2 regions of the Arthrobacter sp. TmtSoilC79 genome follow, and region 2 is predicted to be linked to the other one. Evidence: riboswitches for the same ligand, from Rfam matches in the RefSeq annotation. Region 2 holds a riboswitch; the other holds the start of a gene.
What was found. A riboswitch is a leader RNA that binds a small molecule or an ion and turns the genes downstream of it on or off. The one in region 2 is predicted to bind glycine.
Positions count from the first base shown of each region.

Region 1 (10,440 bases), 3.5 Mb from region 2:
TCAAACGCTTCGAGGGGAGGGCAGGAGCACACCAGGTTCCGGTCGCCTGCGGCGCCGTCGATCCTTCCGACGGGCGGGAAGTACTTGTCCTGCTTGAGGTGGTGGACCGGGAAGGCGGCCTGCTCGCGCGGGTATTCGCGGTCCCAGGCGGAACTCACGACGGCGGCAGCCGTGTGCGGCGCGTTGCGCAGCGGCGACTTCTCAACAGTGAAATCACCGCCGGCTACCTGGTCGATCTCGGCACGGATGGTGATCATGGCTTCGATGAAGCGGTCGATCTCGGCAAGGTCCTCGGACTCCGTTGGCTCCACCATCAAGGTGCCCGCAACGGGGAACGCCAGAGTGGGGGCGTGGAAGCCGAAGTCGATCAGGCGCTTGGCAACATCTTCGGCCGTGACACCCGTGCGGGCTGTCAGTTCACGGAGGTCCAGGATGCACTCATGGGCCACGAGCCCGCCCTCGCCGGTGTACAGAACAGGGAAGTGCTCATCCAGGCAGGAAGCAACATAGTTCGCGGCCAGCAGCGCCGACTTGGTAGCTTCCGTCAAACCCTGCCCGCCCATGAGCTTCACGTACGCCCACGAAATCGGCAGCACACCGGCGGAGCCATAACGGGAAGCGGAGATGGCAACGCCGTGACCGGGTTCGTGCGCTGCTTTGTTCGCGTCGCCCGGCATGAACGGAGCCAGGTGTGCCTTCGCAGCAACCGGCCCGACACCCGGGCCGCCGCCGCCGTGGGGGATGCAGAAGGTCTTGTGCAGGTTCAGGTGGGACACGTCGCCGCCGAACTTGCCCGGCTGGGCAAGGCCAACCAGTGCATTCAAGTTGGCGCCGTCAACGTACACCTGGCCGCCGGCTGCGTGGATGGCGTCGCAGACTTCGCGGACGTCGGCATCGTACACACCGTGCGTGGACGGGTAGGTGATCATGATGGCCGACAACACCTCGCGGTTGGCCTCGATCTTGGCGGCAAGGTCCGCGTGATCGATCGTGCCGTCAGCAGCCGTGGCCACCACAACAACCTTCATGCCGGCCAGCACTGCCGAGGCTGCGTTGGTGCCGTGGGCCGAGGCAGGAATGAGGCAGACGTTGCGCTGCTCGTCGCCACGGGACAGGTGGTAGCCGCGGATCGCCAGGAGTCCCGCGAGCTCGCCCTGGGAACCGGCGTTCGGCTGGATGGAAACTTGGTCGTAGCCGGTGATCTCGGTCAGGTCCGCTTCGAGGTCCTCGATCAGCTCGCGCCAGCCCGCTGTCTGGTGGTCCGGAGCGAACGGGTGGATCGAGGCGAACTCCGGCCAGGAAATGGCTTCCATCTCAGCGGTGGCGTTCAGCTTCATGGTGCACGAACCCAGCGGGATCATGGTGCGGTCCAGCGCGAGGTCCCGGTCTGACAGCTTGCGGATATAGCGCAACAGCTGCGTCTCGGAACGGTGCGTGTTGAACACCGGGTGCTGCAGGAAATCGGAGGTGCGGACTACCTCAGCGGGCAATTCGAATCCGGTGGCGTCCCCTACCGGGCCGGCACCAAAGGCGACGGCCACAGCGGCGAGGACCTCCGGCGTCGTGGTTTCATCAACGGAAACGCCAACAGTGTCCGCGTCGATGAGGCGCAGGTTGATACCGCGGGCTTCGGCGGCGGAGATGACCTTGTCTGCCTTGCCCGGGACGCGGACCGTGAGGGTGTCGAAGAAGGATTCGGAGACGAGTTCGCGGCCGGCTTTCTGCAGGGTCGCGGCCAAAACGCGGGCGTGGCCGTGGATGGTCTCGGCGATCGCTTTCAAGCCTTCGGGACCGTGGTACACGGCGTACATGGAGGCAACAATCGCAAGCAGGGCCTGTGCGGTGCAGATGTTGGACGTCGCCTTTTCGCGGCGGATGTGCTGCTCGCGGGTCTGCAGGGCCAGGCGGTAAGCGGGGACGCCGGCGTTGTCCTTGGACACACCCACGATCCTGCCCGGGAGGGTACGTTCCATGCCTTCGCGGACGGCCATGTACGCGGCGTGCGGGCCGCCGAAGAACAGCGGGACACCAAAGCGCTGCGCAGTTCCGACGGCGATGTCCGCACCTTGTTCGCCCGGGGGCGTGATGAGGGTGAGCGCCAGCAAATCAGCGGCAACCGTGACCAGCGCGCCGCGTTCCTTCGCGGAAGCGATCACAGCGGAGTGGTCGAACACGCGGCCCGAAACACCGGGCTGCTGAAGGACGATGCCGTTGATGTCGCCATCGGGAAGGCCCGCCGAAAGGTCAGTGATGACAACCTCGAAGCCAAGGGCTTCGGCGCGGCCCTTCACAATGGCGATGGTCTGCGGAAGGAGGTCGGCGTCCAGGACCGTCTTGCCGTCCTTGGCCGTCTTGGACTTGTTGGCCCGGCGCATCAACAGCACAGCCTCGGCCACGGCAGTTGCTTCATCCAGCAGCGAGGCGTTGGCAACGGGAAGGCCCGTGAGGTCCTGCACCATGGTCTGGAAGTTCAGCAGCGCTTCGAGGCGGCCCTGCGAAATTTCGGGCTGGTAGGGCGTGTACGCCGTGTACCAGGCGGGTGCTTCGAGGATGTTGCGGCGGATGACCGGGGGCGTGACGGTGTCGTAGTAGCCCTGGCCGATCATTTGAACGGCGGTCTTGTTCTTGGACGCGAGCTTGCGGAGCTCGGCGAGGACCTGCACCTCGGTAAGGGCGTCCTGCAACTTCAGGGCCGTGTCCTGGCGGATGGAATCGGGGACGGCGACGTCCACGAGTCCGTCGACAGAGTCGTAGCCGATGACCTTGAGCATGGTGTCAACATCGGCTTGGCGGCGGGCGCCGATGTGCCGGTCCGCGAAGGCGGTGGGGGTTGATTGAACAGTCAAGAGGAACTCCATGATTCAGGCGCCCAGTGAGCGCCACGATGATGTGGGGTTCCTCCCCGCTCTGTATTGGACCTGAGAGATTCCGCAGACTGTGTTTCCACATGCCGTCTGCTTGCACCGTCGGTGAGCCCGGTTACCCGGACTGCTTTCCAGAGTTGCCTACCCGCGGCGGTACATGGGCCTGAGAGATTCCTGGGGAGGATTTGCTCCTACGGCGCCTGACTGGATGTACCGGCAGGACTCTCCCGCCGCAGATCAAAAGCGTTGCATCACCATGAGTGACACGCTTCACACCATAGCCGCTTCCCGCGAAAAAGCGCAAGCAAGGTGTGGCTACTGATGCATCGCCTCGTGGATCTGCAGGGCGAACCAGAGCTGGGCAACTGTGGACGTTTCACCCATGTCCAGCCCCGTCAGTTCGCCGATTTTCCGCATCCGGTAAATGATGGTTTGCCGGTGGGCGAAGAGCGCAGCCGCGGTCTTTTGCCAGGAACGCTGCGAGTCCAAATACGTCCTCAACGTCAGGATGAGGTCGCCTTCCTGGCTCTGTTCGTAGTCGAAAATCGGCCCGAGCAACCGTCTCACCAGCGCCGTTCCTTCCTCGAATCCGGTAAGCCCAAGCCACGACGGCCCTTCGGCATAGCGGGCCAGCCCCAGCTTGTTGGCCCGGGCGGAACCAAGTGCCCAGAGGGACTCCTGCAATGCGCGTTGGATAGTGGACACTGCTGCCGGTGCGCTGATTCCGATCGAGGTTTCCAGGCCGGCGCAATGAACCAGGACGTCGTCCGGCACGCCTGCCGGGACCACCACGTGGAGCCTGTTGTTCCGCTTCAGCGACGCCGACGCAACCCCGTGCCGCCACAGTTCGATGTGTACGTTGGCCAGCTTGTCGCCGTCGTCCGCAGTTTTTTGGTCGGTCGCTTTTGGTTCGGCGGCCGCCGTCAGGGAGGCGAGCAGGAATTCCTCGGGCGGAACGTCGAATGCAGCCAGCCGGCTCTCCATCTCCGCGGCCCCGAGGCGCCCGTCCATGGCCTGCAGCAGGAACTCGCCGGCAAGGCGATGGCGGCCTTCCAGGGACAAGACAATGCGCGACAACTGCAGTCCCAGCACCGTTGCGGCATGGAGAAGCACGACGGCGTCCGGGTGCGGTTCGTTGTTGGGCAGCACCACCAGGAGCGCGTTGGCATGGGTGGGAATGTCCATGGTGAGCACGTGCCGGCCGCGGATGCGGTGCCATTGGAAGTTCTTCCCCGCGAGGGATACCTGCCCGGACAAGGGAGCCCACTCTTCAGCCAGGAACACCGGGAGGGACTGCCCGTCGGGATGCCAGGGGTGGAGGCAACGGCGGTCCACCACGAACAGGTCCGCGTCGAGTTCGGTGGCCAGCCGCTGGACCAGGCTTTGCCAATGGTCCTCGGAGGCCCCGGCGGTGCGGAGGAGATCGTAGACGCGGGCCGTTTGCCGCAGCCGGCGCGACTCTTCGAGCAGGGAGGACTCGGCTACCGACCGGGCTATCGCGATGAATGGCAGCGGGTACGGGATGTTGATCAGGGGCAAGGGGAGCTGCTCGCAGGCGGCCAGGAATTCCCGGGTGAGGGGCGGTGCGTGCATTTTCTCGCCAATGGCCAGCGCACTGGCACCGCTGTCCATGAGGGCCTCGGCGAGCGCCACTTGGCCTGCTGCGTCGGCGGGTATGGAGAGGCCGTTGGTCATCATGAGTTCTCCGCCGGTGACCCATTCCCAGAGCTTGGGCAGGTCTGAGGTGTGGGCCCAGGTGATGCGGTTGTCCAGGCCGGCTTTTCCGGCCAGGAGGGTGAGTCCTAGTTGCGGCTCTGCGATGAGTTCAGCGACGGTAATCGCCATGTTTCCGCTCCGGTTCCTGGCCTTTGTGTTGGGTCCTGCCACGCGGTTCAGCGGGACTTAGACATTCGTCTAAACGGCTCGGCCATTTGTAGTCAATGTACCGCTATCCGGAGTGATCCACGTCACCAACAATGGAATTACGTACTTCCCGCTCAACGGCGAGCACCCCTCACCCCAAGGATCCGTCAATGACAACGCACAAGCCCATCGGCCCGGTTGATGCAACCAAAGTCCCCCGGTATGCAGGCCTCGGCACCTTCGCCCGCCTCCCCCAAATCGACCGCGTCCCGGATTACGACATTGCGATCGTCGGCGTACCGTTCGACGGCGGAACCTCCTTCCGGCCCGGCGCCCGTTTCGGTCCTGCCGCGGTCCGCGAGGCCTCCCGCCTCCTGCGCCCCGGCTACCACCCGGAGCTGGACGTTGAACCTGTCTACGAAGCCCAGGTTGTGGACGCCGGCGATATCGCCTGCACCCCCTACGACATCGCCCGGGCAGTCCGTGAGATCGAGGAGCAGGCCTTGCCCCTGATCAGCGAGGACAAGCGGCTCATCTCCATCGGTGGCGACCACACCATCGCCCTGCCCATGCTGCGGGCCCTGAACACAGTCCACGGTCCGGTGGCACTGCTGCATTTCGATGCGCATCTGGACACCTGGGATACCTATTTCGACCAGCCCATCACGCACGGCACCATCTTCCGGCGGGCGTTCGAGGAAGGCCTGCTGGTGGAGGACAAGTCCATGCACGTGGGAATCCGCGGGCCGGTCTATGACCGCAACGACTTCCTCCGGGACCACGAGTTCGGGTTCCAGATCATTCGGTGCTCGGACCTGGACGTGATCGGCGTTCCGGCCGCCATCCAGCGCGTGAAGGACAGGCTCGGGGACACCCCCGTGTACGTCTCCATCGACATCGACGTCCTGGACCCGGCCTTCGCTCCCGGAACCGGCACCCCGGAGATGGGCGGGCTCCACTCCCGCGAACTCCTGGCCTTGCTCCGCGGACTGAACGGCATCAACATCGTGGGCGCCGACGTCGTGGAAGTCGCCCCTGCCTACGATCACGCGGACATCACCACCGTTGCCGCCGCCACCCTGGTGTTCGATCTGCTGGGGCTGATGGTAAACCGAAGCAAGTCAAACCGCAGCGAGTCAAACAGCGCAGCTGTCCGCGAACTCGCTTCAGCATCCCGGAGTGCGTCATGAACACCGTGCCCACCACAACCGAGGTGCCACGCCTCGAGGACAAGACCATCCAGCCGATCCCCCTCAACGAGCGGCACGGCAAGGCGCGGGATCTCTTCACCATCTGGTTCGGCTCCAACATCATGATCATGACCATCGTGACCGGCGGGCTCGCCACCACGGTGTTCGGCCTGGGATTCGTTCCGGCGATCGTGGGCATCATCATCGGCAACGTGGTGGGCGGCATCTTCATGGCGCTGCACTCCGCCCAGGGCCCGCAACTGGGTGTGGCCCAAATGATCCAGACCCGCGGCCAGTTCGGTTCCTTTGGTGCCCTGCTGATAGTGGTCATTGTGGTGGTCATGTACGTGGGCTTCTTCGCGGCGAACCTGGTGTTCGGCGGCGAAGCGATGGCCGCGGTCAGTCCCGGCATCAGCGTTGACGGCGGAATCATCATCATCGGCGTGGTCAGCGTGATCGCCACGATCTTTGGCTACCGGCTCATCCACGCCTATGCCCGCGTCCTCAGCGTCGCGGCAGGGTTGGCATTGCTGCTGGCGTTCGGCTGGATCCTGATGGTCCATGGCTTGCCGGGCAACTTCCTGGAGACGGGCAACTTCAACTGGGTGGGCTTCATGGGCACCATCTCCGTCTCCGCGTTGTGGCAGCTGGCCTACGCGCCCTACGTCTCCGACTACTCCCGCTACATGCCTCAGGGCACCGGTTCCGGCCCGGCCTTCTGGGCTTCCTACTCAGGTTGCGTCCTGGGCACGCTGTTCCCCATGATCCTGGGTGCTTTGGTGGGTACCCTCGCGGTGTCCATGAGCACCGGCGACGTCGAAATCGTCGGCAGCCTCGGCACCCTGCTGCAGCCGTGGACCCTCATTATCGTGGGCATCTTCTGTCTGGGAGTTGCGGCTTCGAACGCCATGAACCTGTACTGCGGTGTCCTGTGCACCCTCACCATCGGGCAGACCTTCAGGCCCTCGTGGTTGCCACGTGCCAAGACCCGCACCATCGCCGCCATCATCCTCTTCGTTGTGGCTGTCTCCATTGCCCTCTTTGCCCGCGACAACTTCATCCTCTTCTACACCAACTTCCTCTCCTTCCTGATGTACGTGCTGGTTCCGTGGACGGCGATCAACCTGGTGGACTACTACCTTTTGCGGCACGGAGACTATCGGGTTGAAGACTTCTTCAAGCGCGACGGCGGCGTGTACGGACGGTTCAACTGGATCGCCATCGGCTCATACCTGGCAGGCGCCCTGATCCAGGTTCCCTTCTCGGCTACAGCTATCTACACCGGCCCCTTGGCTGCGGCGATGGGTGGAGTGGACATCTCCTGGATCGTCGGACTCGTGGTTGTCGCTCCCCTCTATTACGTGGCGGCCCGGGTGTTCGGCAAGAAGACTGAACCAGCCACGTTCCCAGCAACGGCACTCACCCCGGACCTGATCTGAACAGCCCTCCGCCGGGTTAGCCCCCGCTAGACCTCCCCTGAACCTCCCCAGAAAGAGACGCATCATGACAACCACCCAGACCGCGCAGTTCACCGTGCGACGCTCAGACGCCCACACCTCTCTTCCCCAGCAACTCGGACTCCCCCTGCCTCCGGCGGGGCACTTCATCAACGGTTCCTTCGTCCCAGGCTCCACCCGGCTCCTGATCGACGTCGTTGATCCCGCCACCGAGGCCGTCATCGCCTCAGTCCAGGCGGGCACCGCCGATGACGTGGACGCCGCGGTTGCCGCCGCCGTCGTGGCCCAAAAAACCTGGGGTGCCACTACCCCGAAGGAACGCGCCGACGTCCTGAACCTCATTGCCAACATCATCGAGGAGAACCGGGCCGACTTTGAGGCCATCGAGTCCGCAAACACCGGCAAGCCGCAAGCCGTGGCCGAGGACGACGTCTCCAGCACCATCGACACTTTCCGCTTCATGGCCGGCGCATCGCGGACCCTCACCTCCATGGCCGGCGGTGACTACGCCACCGGCCACACCTCGGTGATCCTGCGTGAACCTGTAGGCGTGGTGGGCGTCATCACGCCATGGAACTACCCGCTGCTGATGGCTGCCTGGAAGATCGCCCCCATCCTTGCCGCTGGCAACAGCATCGTCATCAAGCCCTCCGAGCAGACCCCCTTGTCCACGCTGAAGCTGGTGGAAGTGCTGGCCGGACGGATTCCGGATGGCATCCTCAACGTGGTCACCGGCCGCGGCCGGACCGTTGGACAGCGCCTTTCCGAGCACCCTGACATCGCGCTGGTAGCCCTCACCGGCAGCGTGGTCAGCGGCCAGGCGGTGGCCGAAACGGCGGCGAAGTCGGTCAAACGCGTCCACTTGGAACTCGGCGGCAAGGCCCCTGTTGTGGTCTTCTCCGACGCCGACCTCCGCGCAGCTGCTGCCGGTGTCCGGAACGCCGGATTTTGGAATGCCGGCCAGGACTGCGGTGCCGCCTGCCGTGTCCTGGTGCACGAGTCCGTAGCCGAAGAATTCACCAGTCACCTGGTCCGGGAAGTCAGCACCTTGGTGATCGGCGCGCCCGACGCCGGGGACGACGTCGAAATCGGCCCCATGATCTCCCTCCCGCACTTTGAACGGGTCAAGGAAGCGCTGGCTGAAGCACGGGCCGCAGGCCTCACAGTCGCCATCGGCGGTTCCGCGCTGGACGGTCCCGGCTACTTCATCGAGCCCACAGTCATCACCGACGTGCCCGCCGGGGCGCACATCGCCACGCATGAAATCTTCGGGCCGGTGGTCACCGTGGAAACCTTCAGCACCACCGAAGAAGCGGTGACCCGCGCCAATGAGAGCCCCTACGGATTGTCAGCCTCGGTCTGGACACGCGATTCAAGCCTTTCCCTCCGGATTCCCAAGCAGCTGGACTTCGGCACCGTGTGGGTCAATGCCCACCTGGTCCTGGCTTGCGAGGTACCGTGGGGCGGATTCAAAGGTTCCGGCTACGGCCGCGACCTCTCGCTCTACGCCCTGGATGACTACTCGCTCACCAAGCACGTCATGATCAACCACGGCGCGTGAGCGCACGGACAAGCAACGGAGCTTTCACCATGACCACCAATGTTTCGGGCGTACCTGCCGCAGCTACCCCTGCAGCCCCCTTCACCACGGACGCGACGTGGACCAACTGGGGCGGGAACCAAAGTGCTACCCCCGCCTTCACCGTACGGCCCGGGAATGAACAAGAAGCGCTCGACGCCGTCCGTTTCGCCATCCGCGAGGGCTTGCCTGTGCGGGCGGTCGGCTCAGGGCACTCATCCTCGCCTTTGGTTCAGACCGGCGGGGTCCTGATGGACATGTCCGGGCTCTCAGCCATCACCGGCACGGATCGTTTGGGGCGCCGAGCCCGGGCATTGGCCGGCACCACCATCAACGCGTTCGGGGACGCCTTGTGGGACAAGGGCTTGGCGCTGAGCAACCAGGGCGACATCGACAAACAGCAGATCGCAGGCGCACTGGCCACCAGCACGCACGGGTCCGGCAAGGACCTCGGCAGCTTCTCTTCCAAGTTGCGCTGGGTGAAGCTGATCAACGGCTACGGCGAGATCGTGGAAATCGGCGAGGACCAGCTACGGGAACTTCGTGCAGCCCAGACAGCCCTGGGCACATTGGGGATCTTCCTGGAAGTCGAGTTGGCCGTGGAGGACAGCTACTACCTGCAGGAAGAGATCACCTACCCCACGTGGGCGGAAACCAGGTCCACGTGGCAGGCCGACATCGACAACAACCGGCATTACTCCTTCCTGTGGTGCCCCGGGGACGACTCGTGTGAACTCCTTGACCTGCCCGGTTCGCCTGATCACAGCATGGGAGGCCGCAGCTACACCAAGCGCTACAACGCGGCTTCAGTCCAGGACGAGAGCCAGCTTTCCACTGTTGAAGGTGCCCGGTTGGACCGTTCCTACCGCATCTATCCGGGCGGATTCACAACGCAGTTCCATGAGCTGGAGTACTTTGTCCGCAGCGAGGACGGATTGGTGGCCGTCGAAGCCATCCAGGAGCTGATCCGGAGCAGGTACCCCGAGCAGAAATACCCTGTGGAGGTCCGCTGGGTGAAGTCCGACGACGCCTACATGTCCCAGTTCCAAGGCCGCGACAGCACTGTCATCACCCTGACCACCGAGCCCGGAACCGACTACTGGCAGTTCTTCCGTGACGCCGACGCCGTGCTGCAGGAATTCGAGCCGCGCGCCCACTGGGGGAAAATCCACTTCATGACCCGCAGCCGCCTCGAACGCCTCTACCCGGAGTTGGACACCTTCATCCAGGTCCGGCGGGAGTTCGATCCCAAGGGGACGTTCCTCAACGACCACACGAGGTCGCTGCTCGGCTGACCATCTCTCAACATCCCACCCCCTTCCCGCCAACCCTCACTCACATCCCACCCCCTTCCCGCCAACCATCTCTCACATCCCGGTTACACCAGCTGGAAACTTCCGAGTGGTATTTTGATCACTGCTGGAGGCAGACACTGCACCTATTGGGAGGACCATCCATGTTCAAGGGCTTCAAAGACTTCATTCTTC
Region 1 is NZ_AP046051.1:179,086-189,525, reverse strand. It holds gene gcvP (aminomethyl-transferring glycine dehydrogenase) at 1-2,846, opposite strand, end outside; glycine riboswitch at 2,898-3,005, opposite strand; glycine riboswitch at 3,006-3,104, opposite strand; gene AC6JA3_RS00910 (PucR family transcriptional regulator) at 3,180-4,709, opposite strand; gene speB (agmatinase) at 4,898-5,917, shown strand; gene AC6JA3_RS00900 (purine-cytosine permease family protein) at 5,914-7,356, shown strand; gene AC6JA3_RS00895 (aldehyde dehydrogenase family protein) at 7,421-8,935, shown strand; gene AC6JA3_RS00890 (D-arabinono-1,4-lactone oxidase) at 8,965-10,248, shown strand; gene mscL (large conductance mechanosensitive channel protein MscL) at 10,410-10,440, shown strand, end outside.
Region 1: another riboswitch for glycine. It lies ahead of gcvP (aminomethyl-transferring glycine dehydrogenase); the one in region 2 lies ahead of gcvP (aminomethyl-transferring glycine dehydrogenase).

Region 2 (10,440 bases):
TGCGCCGGGACGGGCAGCCTCTATGCCTGCCCGCAAGGCTCGTTCAGTGGCTTCAATCATTGCCATACTCTCCGCTGGTTTGGACTCGCCCACAATGAAGCTGATGGCGGAGTCTGCGGCGATTCCGTTCTTGGAGACAGCCAGGTCGAGGGTCAGCAGATCGCCGTCAGCCAAGGCGTAATCCCGGGGGAGGCCGTGCAGGACGGCGTCGTTTACCCCGGTGCAGATGTAGTGGCCGAACGGTCCGCGGCCGAAGGAGGGCGCGTAGTCGACGTAGCAGGACACCGCTCCGGCCTCGAGGATCATGGACTTGGCCCACTTGTCGATGTCCAGCAGATTTGTGCCCACCGTTGCCCGGCCCTTCAGCGTGTGCAGAATGTTGGCGACCAGGGCGCCGGCCTCCTTGGCGCGGCTTAGCTCCGGACGGCTCAGGATCTCAATCATGCGGGGGCCTTTCATGGGGCGACCAATAACTATCCCGGCCATATTATCCCGGTATTACAATTGGAGCCATGGTCAGGTTGCCCCTTACACCCGCAGAGGCCGAGCGAGGACAACGTCTCGGCGCCCTTCTGCGGCGCGCCCGGGGTGAACGCTCCATGTTGGAGACGGCCCTGGATGCCCGGGTCTCGCCCGAGACGCTCCGCAAGATCGAGTCCGGCCGGGTGGCAACGCCGGCCTTCCCCACCGTTGCCGCGATTGCTGATGTCCTCGGACTCTCCCTCGATGACGTCTGGGCTGAAATCAACCGCACCGAGCTCGGTGCCGACCCGGCGGTATCCCGGCGCAACTCCCGGGAATGGCTCGCTTCCTAGCCTCAGCGCGTGCGCGATCTATCGCTTGGGCCGTGCGCGCACGTGAAGGCGCTCGCCTTGCTGGCCGAACAAGGTCAGGAGCTCCACCGGCTCTGAGGTGGCGCTGGCGAACCAATGTGGAGTCCGGGTATCGAATTCGGCAACCTCGCCTGGTTTCAGGACAAAGTCGTTGCCGCCCAGCACCAGCCGCAGCTTGCCGTTGAGTATGTACATCCAGTCGTAGCCCTCATGGGATTGGGGCTGCGGTACTTCTTTTCCGGTGCCGCTTTTCAGCACCATTTTGAACGCCTGGATGCCGCCCGGGCGCCGGGTCAGGGGAAGTGCGGTGCCCCACTCATGAACGTGCGGCTTCAGGTGGATCCGGGGATCGCCGGTTTCCGGGGCATCGATGAGTTCTTCCAAGGGGACCTGATGCAACCGCGCGATGGGGAGGAGAAGCTCCAGTGTTGGTTTGCGTTGGCCCGATTCCAGCCTGGAAAGCGTGCTGACGGAAATGCCGGTAGCTTCCGAAGCCTCCGCCAGTGTCACGTTGCGTTGGGTCCGCATGGCACGCAGGCGGGGGCCGACGGCGTCGAGCATTGTGCTGAAATCCGTTGTCATGCCGCTCATTTTGCCACATCGGCAAAATTACTTGCTGGTCCAAATCACCTTGGCCAACCATGGAAGGAGCGGCGCATGGCCGCGGGAGACGCATGGAGGCAGTCGGTAATGGACGCAATGAACAGTGGAGTGTCGGAGTACGACGTCGTGGTGATCGGAGGTGGCGCAGCTGGGTTAAGTGCCGCCGTGACGCTGGGCAGAGCCTTGCGGTCGGTCGTGGTCATCGACGCCGGCGAGCCACGGAACGCCCCGGCCGCCGGGGTGCACGGGTTCCTCTCCCGGGACGGTATCAATCCCAAGGAGCTGCTGGACTTGGGACGGTCCGAGGCCGTCGGGTACGGAGCCGACATCATGTCCGGCACTGCTGTAGAGGCACGTTCGACGCCGGATCCCACCGCTGGGGGCGGGCCCGCCTTTGAGGTGGACCTGGCCGATGGCCGGACAGTAAAAGCGCGCCGCGTGCTGGTCACCAGCGGGCTGATTGACGTCCTGCCGGAGATCGAGGGGATCCGGGAACGGTGGGGGCGCGACGTTCTCCACTGCCCTTACTGCCACGGCTGGGAAGTCCGGAACAAAGCAATCGGAATCCTGGGTTCGGTGCCCATGGCGTTGCACCAGGCGTTGCTGTTCCGCCAGTGGAGTTCCAACATCACCTTGTTCCTCAACGATGTGGTGGAACCGACGGAAGAACAATGGGAGCAATTGGCTGCCCGTTCCATCACTGTGGTGGACGGCAAAGTCCAGGCCTTGGAAGTCAGCAACGACGCCTTGAGTGGCGTTGTCCTGGCCTTGGGAACGGTGATTCCGGTGGACGCCGTAGTCACCGGCCCGCGGTTGGAGGCAAGGTCCGGCGTGCTTGAGTCTTTGGGCGTTCCCACGGTGGAGCATGCGATGGGCGTCGGGACCCATGTTGAAGCCGCCCCAATGGGTGGAGCGACATCAGTGCCCGGCGTCTGGGCAGCAGGTAACGTCACGGACCTCACGGGACAAGTGATGGCCTCCGCGGCTGCGGGTGTCATGGCGGGCGCGGCCATCAACGCCGATCTCATGATGGAGGAGACCACCCTGGCTGTCCGGGAAGCGCGGCACGCGGCCCTGTCCCGCTAGTTCCTGGACCGGCCGTGACGCACGTTGAGCCGGCCGATCACAAAGCACAAAACCATCGACGTGCGGGCCTTGCCGGAGGACGATGGAAGGACAGCCGTTGAAGGAGGTTGGGTATGTGCTACGCGTACTACGACGACTTCGAGCGGCGCACGAAGAAAGACTCCGCGCGCAAGCCCGAGACGCACACGTCCGAGCCGGAAAAAGCACCTGCAGTTACCGTGGAGAGCCGTCCGCGGACAGAGGGAACGCTGTGGACTTTCCTGGCCCGCCGTCGCAGGGATTCCGAGGTTTCCGAACCGACGATGAACCGCATCAGCGAGAAAGTCTAGGCAGGGACCGGACCGCACCAAGGAAACACCAGTGAAGGCGCTGCGCTTGCGGCGCCTTCACTGGTGTCGGGCCGGCTGGCTGAAGGCCTAGGTGCTGGCAGCCAGGAATTCCCGGGCCGCCGTCACCAGGGCTTCCGTTCCCCGCGTCAGGGTCGGCTGGATAATGGGCGCAAAATACGGTGAGTGATTCGACGGAATATCTTCGGGAAGGCGCCCTGTTGTTGCAAATTCCTTGAACAAGGCAGGCTCGGCACCACCGAGGAACCAGAAAACCAGGGGAGCACCGGCGGCCTTGGCCAAGGCGCCCACGTCTTCGCTTCCGGAGACGGGGCCGGGGTCAATGATCTGTGTTTCGCCAAACTTTGCCTTGAACGCCGCAGACACCCTATCGGTGGCAGCCTGATCGTTGACGGTCAGCGGAAAGTGCTCTTCAAACTGAATCTCCGGGTCTTTGGGTGCCCCTGACGCTGTGGATTCTGCCGCGGCAATGCGCTCGATGGAACCGAGGATCTTATCCCGGGTGTCATTGCTGAAGGTGCGGACGCTGAGTCCCAAAGTTGCTGTTTCGGGAATGATGTTGTTCTTGGTGCCCGAGTGGATCTGCCCCACGGTCACTACCGCGGAATCACTCGCTGCCAGCTCACGGGCAACAATGCCCTGCAGCCGGACGGTGGTTGCCGCAGCCATCAGCACCGGGTCAACAGTGGTCTCCGGGCGTGAACCGTGACCGCCGCGCCCATGGAGGGTGATGTTGAGGGAATCGGCGGATGCCATGGTGACACCGGGCCGGATTCCGAACCAGCCGGCGGGGAAGGGGGCTACGTGCTGGCCCAGTACGACGTCGGGTTTGGGCACGGCGTCGTACAGGCCATCGGCCACCATGGTTTCGGCCCCGCCACCCCACTCCTCGGCTGGCTGGAAGAGGGCCACCAGGGTGCCCTGCCACTGATCACGTTGCGCGACCAAAACCTCCACCGCGCCAACCAGGCAACTGACGTGTACGTCATGGCCGCAAGCGTGCATGACCGGCATGTCCTTGCCCTCATGGTCAACACCCATGGCCGTGCTCGCATAGTCCAGGCAGGTTGCTTCCTTGACGGGCAGTGCATCCATGTCTGCCCTGAGCATCACTACCGGTCCGGGTCCGTTTTCCAGAACGCCGACCACGCCGGTTTTTCCGATGTTTCGGTGGACAGTGAAGCCAAGGTCTTCCAGGTGCGCCGCTGCAATCCCGGCTGTCCGGGTCTCTTGGAAGGACAACTCGGGATGGGCGTGCAGGTCTTTGTACAGCTCTTCGAGGTCAATGGTCATGAGTCTGCCCTTTTCATTCGACGCCTAGGTCTGGCCAGTGTATCCAGCCTGAAGATGCAAAGCCTGGGAAGCCCCGGCACACTGGATGGCATGAATGATTCCCAAGCAGCCACGACACAGCAATCCACTGTTGAGGAATGGACCAAAGCGCTGGCCGAATCCACCGGCTCGCCGGGCGGTGGCGCCGGGACAGGAGTCATGCTCTCCATCGCCGCTTCCCTGACCTCCATGGTGGCCGGATACACCGAGGCCGGGGAGGACCAGCACGAAAAGCTCTCGGGCATCCATGCCCGTGCCCGTGAACTGCGTGAAGATGCCCTGCAATTGGCGGACGACGACTCTTCCGCCTCCAACGCCTTCGGCGCCGCCTTCCGCCTGGATCCCGGGCCGGAGCGCGACGACGCAATCCACCAGGCCTCCGTTGATGCTGCCAAGGCCTCCGCAGTCCTGGGCGAGCGGGCCATCCACGCCATTGAAGACCTCGGCTGGCTCGCATCCCACGGCAATCCCGCGCTGATCGCCGACGTCGTGGTCGGTTTCGGAGCCCTCCGTGCAGCCATCAGCGGAGCCCGAACCAACGTAAGTTTCGACCTCGCCTCCCTGACCTCCGCCGGAACCGCGCTCGAGGAAGTCAAGGAGCAGCACCCAGAGCTATGGAGCACGGTCAGCAGGCTCAGCGACGCCCTCGACAGAATCGATGACCTGACTGCCGGCGTCGACAAAAAGGCGGCACCAACCGAAGCGTTGTGAGGCCCGCTTTGCGTGCTAAATCCCTACGGAATCACGCGGAGCGGGCCTCACAACGGCGCTGTGTCCTTACTGAGCCTCTACTGCGCCTTCGGCACACGGCGGAGCACGACGGCGGCGAGCACTGCCGCGCCAGCCATCAATACCAGCCCAATCGCCGCAGTGATGTGGACGCCGGACTCGAAAGCCGTCCGGGCGGCGACCGTCAGGGCCTCCGACAAAGGTGCCGGAAGGGCTGCGGCCGCATCCACGGCGCCGGCAAGGGTTTCGCTGGACTTCCCGGCTGCCTGCGGGGAAACGCCGTCTGGAATCACGAGGTTGTGCTGGTAGGAAGCCGTGAGGATGGATCCGAGTACAGCCGTTCCCAGGAGCGAACCCAGTTCGTAACCGGTCTCGGAGATTGCGGAGGCGGCGCCGGACTTATTTGCCGGAACGGAAGCCAGGATGAGGTCATTGGAAATGGTTTCCGCTGCGCCCACGCCGATTGCGAGGACCGTCAAGGCGGACAGCAGGAAGACGGGGCCGCTGCCGTGGTCGCCCACCATCACAATCAAGTAGCCCACGGCGCTGAGTGTCAGGCCGGCGGCCACCACGTATCCGGGGCGGACACGCCTGACCAGCGGCACCACCAGCAGGCCGGCGATGACTGTTGCCAGGAGGGCGGGAATCATGGCGATTCCGGCTTCCATGGGTGACTGACCCTCAACAAGCTGCAGGTGCTGGGCGAAGAAGTAGATGAAGCCTGTCATGGAGAAGAGCGACAGGACGTTCGCCACGATTGCAGTGCTGAAGACCTTGTTATTGAACAGGGCAACGTCCAGCATGGGGTTCTCGATCCGCTGCTGGCGACGCACAAACAGAATGCCCATCACCAGGCCGAAGCCCATGAATGCGGCCGCGGACGCCCCGAAGCCGTGGACTGCGAATTCCTTGATGCCGTAGACGAACGGAGCCATGGTGACCACGGAAAGGACAATGCTGGCCACGTCCACGCGGCCGGGATTGGCGTCCTTGGATTCCGGAATGAGTGCCCTGCCGAAAACAAGAAGCGGCAGGAGCAGGAAAGCGGCCACGAGGAACACCGCACCCCACCAGAAGTGCTCTACCAACCAACCGCCGAAGATGGGTCCAAGGGCGGCACCACCGGAGAAACCGGCAGCCCAGACAGCGATGGCAAGCCGGCGCCGGTTGGGATCGGTGAAGATGTTCCGGATCAAGGACAGCGTTGAGGGCATCAGCATGGCGCCGAAGACGCCAAGGCCGGCGCGTCCTGCAATGAGCCACTCAGCCGAAGGCGCGAAAGCTGTAGCAGCCGAAACCGCCGCGAAGCCCGTGCTGCCGATCAGCAGCAGCCGCCGTCGTCCGATCCTGTCGCCGAGGTTGCCCATGGATACCAGCAACGCGGCAAGAACCAGCGGGTAGGCGTCAACGATCCAGAGCAATTGGACGCCGCCGACGTCCAGGGAGCGGGCAATTTCGGGCAGGGCAAAGGTGAGCGCGGTGTTGTCGACGGCCACCAGCAGCACCGGAAACATCAGGAGTGCCAGAGCCGTCCAGTCGCGCCACGGTGCTGCCTGGCCCTTAACGGGATCAGCGGAACGGGGTGCTTGGGTTGGGGACGGCGAGAACATTCCACTACTGTACCGTCCAGACGGTATAGTTTCAACTGACCAGCCCCATGAGCCTTTAGGGAATGATGGACACATGCCACGAAAACCAGTTGCCCGGGACGCGGTCCTGGATGCCTTTGAAGCCCTCCTTATAGAGGTAGGGGAGAGGGCTGCCACCCTCGACGCCGTTGCCAAACGTGCCGGGGTATCCAAAGGTGGGCTGCTCTACCACTTCCCCAACAAGGAAGCGCTGATCACGGCACTGTTGGAACGCCTGGACTTACTCGCCGATGAAGACACTGAACTAATGAAGGCAGCACCCGATGGTTCGGCTGCCTACTTCATCCGGTCATCGCTCTGGGCAGATACCCCCATGGACAGGGCCTTCGTCGCTGCCACCCGCCTGGCTGAAGTGGCCCACGAGGAAACCCGCCGCCGGTTCGCCGCCATCCAGCAGCGCTGGCTGGACGTGCTGGCCGAAGACGTCGGACCGGAGGTTGCCAAGGCCGTCAGCTATATGGGCGACGGCCTCTATTTCAATGCCATCTTTGAAGGCGGCCAGGAAGGCGGCAACGCCGGGCGGGAGGCCGACGTCGAAATCCTGCTCGGGGTCCTGGAGCGGCTGCGGAAGTAGTGATTCATCCATTTGCTGCAGAGCCCGGCGCGTAGGACAATTAACTCTTGTGGCGTGCCCAACAAGGTGCCCACCTACAACTGAACATGCCTTTGATCTGCGGCGGGAGAGTCCTGCAAGCAAGTGATGCAGGCGCCGTAGGAGCAAACCCTCCCCAGGAATCTCTCAGGCCCACGCACCGCCGCGGCAAGGCAACTCTGGAAAGCAGCAGGCACTCAGCACACCTCAGGGTGGATGGGCGCTGTGCTCACCGACGGTGCAAGCGATGGTTGTTCACGCAACCCGCGGAAACTCTCAGGTCCAATACAGAGCGGGGAGGAACCCAGCCGCTGTGGCGTACCCAAACGCCGCCCAAGTAATGGAGTTCCTTCGTGACGGTTAGTTCTGCCTCCACCACCTTCGTCGATCGGCATATTGGCGCCCGCCGCCAGTCCGAGATTGAGACCATGCTCAAGTCCGTCGGCTACGACACCGTCGATTCGCTGGTCGACACCGCCGTTCCGAACGATATCCGCCAGGATGTTGCCCTCACCCTGGAAAACGCGCTGAGCGAAGTCGAGGTTCTTGCCGAACTGCGCAAGCTCGCATCCAAGAACAAGACTGCCGTCCAGATGATCGGCCAGGGCTACTACGACACCGTGACGCCGCCGGTGATCCGCCGCAACATCCTTGAGTCCCCGGCCTGGTACACCGCCTACACCCCGTACCAGCCGGAAATCTCCCAGGGCCGCCTTGAAGCGCTGCTGAACTTCCAGACCATGGTCCAGGACCTGGTTGGCCTGCCCATCGCCAACGCCTCCCTGCTTGACGAAGCAACCGCCGTTGCCGAAGCCGTCCTCATGATGCGCCGCGCCAACAAGAACAAGGCTGTCCAGGACGGCAAGACCGTCCTCGATGCCGACTGCCTCCCGCAGACCATCGCCATCGTCAAGGGCCGCGCCGAAGCACTCGGCTTCGAGGTTGAGGTCGCCGATCTCTCCCTGGGCCTCCCGGAAGGCGCCATCAACGGCGTTGTCCTGCAGCAGCCCGGCGTTTCCGGCCGCGTGTTCGACCACTCTGCTGTCATTGCTGAAGCCAAGGAACGCGGCGCGCTGGTCACGGTCGCAGCCGACCTCCTCTCCCTGACGCTCATCACCCCTCCCGGTGAGCAGGGCGCCGATATTGCTGTTGGTTCCGCCCAGCGCCTGGGTGTTCCGCTGTTCTTCGGCGGCCCGCACGCGGCCTACATGGCCGTCCAGAAAGGCCTGGAGCGTTCCATGCCCGGCCGCCTGGTAGGCGTTTCCAAGGACGACGCCGGTGTCCCCGCCTACCGCTTGGCGCTGCAGACCCGCGAGCAGCACATCCGCCGCGAAAAGGCGACGTCCAACATCTGTACCGCGCAGGCGTTGCTGGCCATCGTGGCCTCGATGTACGCGGTCTATCACGGCCCGGAGGGTTTGAAGGCTATTGCCGAGACCGCCCACAGCCACGCCCGCACCCTTGCAGCATCACTGAAGGCTGCCGGCGTCGAGGTCCTTCACGGTTCCTTCTTCGATACCATCACCGTCCGCGTCCCGGGCAAGGCTGCAGAGGTCGTCGCTGCTGCCGAGGCCAAGGGCATCAATCTGCGCGGCGTTGACGCTGACACTGTTGGTATCTCTGTTGATGAGACCACCACTTCCGAGGTTGTTGCTGACGTCGCGGCGGTCTTCGGCGCTTCGGTTGCTGACGCCGCTGAAGGCTTCGCGCTTGAAGCTTCCGTGGAGCGCACCAGCGACTTCATGCAGCACCCGGTGTTCAACACGCACCGCTCCGAAACCCAGCTCCTGCGCTACATCCGCAAGCTTTCGGACCGGGACCTCGCGCTGGACCGCACCATGATCCCGCTGGGCTCGTGCACCATGAAGCTGAACGCCACCGCTGAGATGGAAGCCATTTCCTGGCCCGAGTTCGCCTCCATCCACCCGTTCGCTCCGGATTCCCAGACCGAGGGCTGGCGCGAACTCATCACCGACCTCGAATCCCAGCTGACCGAGATCACCGGCTACGACCAAGTGTCCATCCAGCCGAACGCCGGTTCCCAGGGAGAGCTCGCGGGCCTGCTGGCCATCCGTGGCTACCACCTGTCCCGTGGCGACGAGCAGCGCAACGTCTGCCTCATTCCCGCTTCCGCCCACGGCACCAACGCAGCCTCGGCAGTGCTGGCCGGCATGAAGGTTGTTGTGGTGGCCACGGCTGCTGACGGCACGATCGATCACGCGGACCTTGCCGCCAAGATCGAGGCCAACCGCGAGGTGTTGTCGGCCATCATGATCACCTACCCGTCCACGCACGGTGTGTACGATGCCGACGTTCGCGAAGTCTGCGACGCCATCCACGCAGCCGGCGGCCAGGTCTACATTGACGGCGCCAACCTCAACGCCCTGGTTGGGCTCGCCCAGCCGGGCAAGTTCGGCGGCGACGTGTCCCACCTGAACCTGCACAAGACGTTCTGCATCCCCCACGGCGGCGGCGGCCCGGGTGTTGGTCCCGTGGCAGCCAAGGCGCACCTTGCACCGTTCATGCCCGGCGATGCAGCCATCTGGACCGAAGGCAACGACGTCCCGATTTCGGCATCGCGTTTCGGTTCCGCCGGCGTCCTGCCCATCTCCTGGGCCTACGTGAAGCTCATGGGTGGCCAGGGCCTCACCGAGGCAACCAAGTCGGCGCTGCTGGCTGCGAACTACATCGCATCCCGCCTGAACGATCACTTCCCGGTCCTCTACACCGGCGAAGGCGGACTGGTGGCCCACGAGTGCATCCTGGACCTGCGCGAACTGACGGCCAAGACCGGCGTCACCGCTGAGGACGTTGCCAAGCGCCTGATCGACTTCGGCTTCCACGCCCCCACCCTGGCGTTCCCGGTTGCGGGCACCTTGATGGTGGAGCCCACCGAGTCCGAGGACCTTGCCGAGATCGACCGCTTCATCGAAGCCATGATCACCATCCGTGCCGAGATTGAGCAGGTTGCTCACGGCGATTTCTCCGTGCAGGATTCCCCGCTTCGCCGCGCGCCCCACACGGCTGCCGCCGTCGTAAGTTCCGAGTGGGACCGCGAGTACCCGCGCGAGCAGGCCGCCTTCCCCGTCCACCACCTCAAGCAGGACAAGTACTTCCCGCCGGTCGGCCGTATTGACGGCGCTGCAGGTGACCGCAACTTGGTGTGCTCCTGCCCGCCGATCGAAGACTTCGAGAACTAAGGGGTTCCGGAAAATGACAGAGAACTACACAGCTCTTTACGAAGAGCACAAGAAACTCGGCGCGTCCTT
Region 2 is NZ_AP046051.1:3,650,810-3,661,249, reverse strand. It holds gene map (type I methionyl aminopeptidase) at 1-444, opposite strand, end outside; gene AC6JA3_RS16670 (helix-turn-helix domain-containing protein) at 513-815, shown strand; gene AC6JA3_RS16665 (helix-turn-helix domain-containing protein) at 834-1,415, opposite strand; gene AC6JA3_RS16660 (NAD(P)/FAD-dependent oxidoreductase) at 1,524-2,522, shown strand; gene AC6JA3_RS16655 (hypothetical protein) at 2,636-2,851, shown strand; gene AC6JA3_RS16650 (amidohydrolase) at 2,939-4,162, opposite strand; gene AC6JA3_RS16645 (cyclodeaminase/cyclohydrolase family protein) at 4,253-4,912, shown strand; gene AC6JA3_RS16640 (MFS transporter) at 4,990-6,540, opposite strand; gene AC6JA3_RS16635 (TetR/AcrR family transcriptional regulator) at 6,614-7,153, shown strand; glycine riboswitch at 7,247-7,344, shown strand; glycine riboswitch at 7,346-7,472, shown strand; gene gcvP (aminomethyl-transferring glycine dehydrogenase) at 7,525-10,371, shown strand; gene gcvT (glycine cleavage system aminomethyltransferase GcvT) at 10,385-10,440, shown strand, end outside.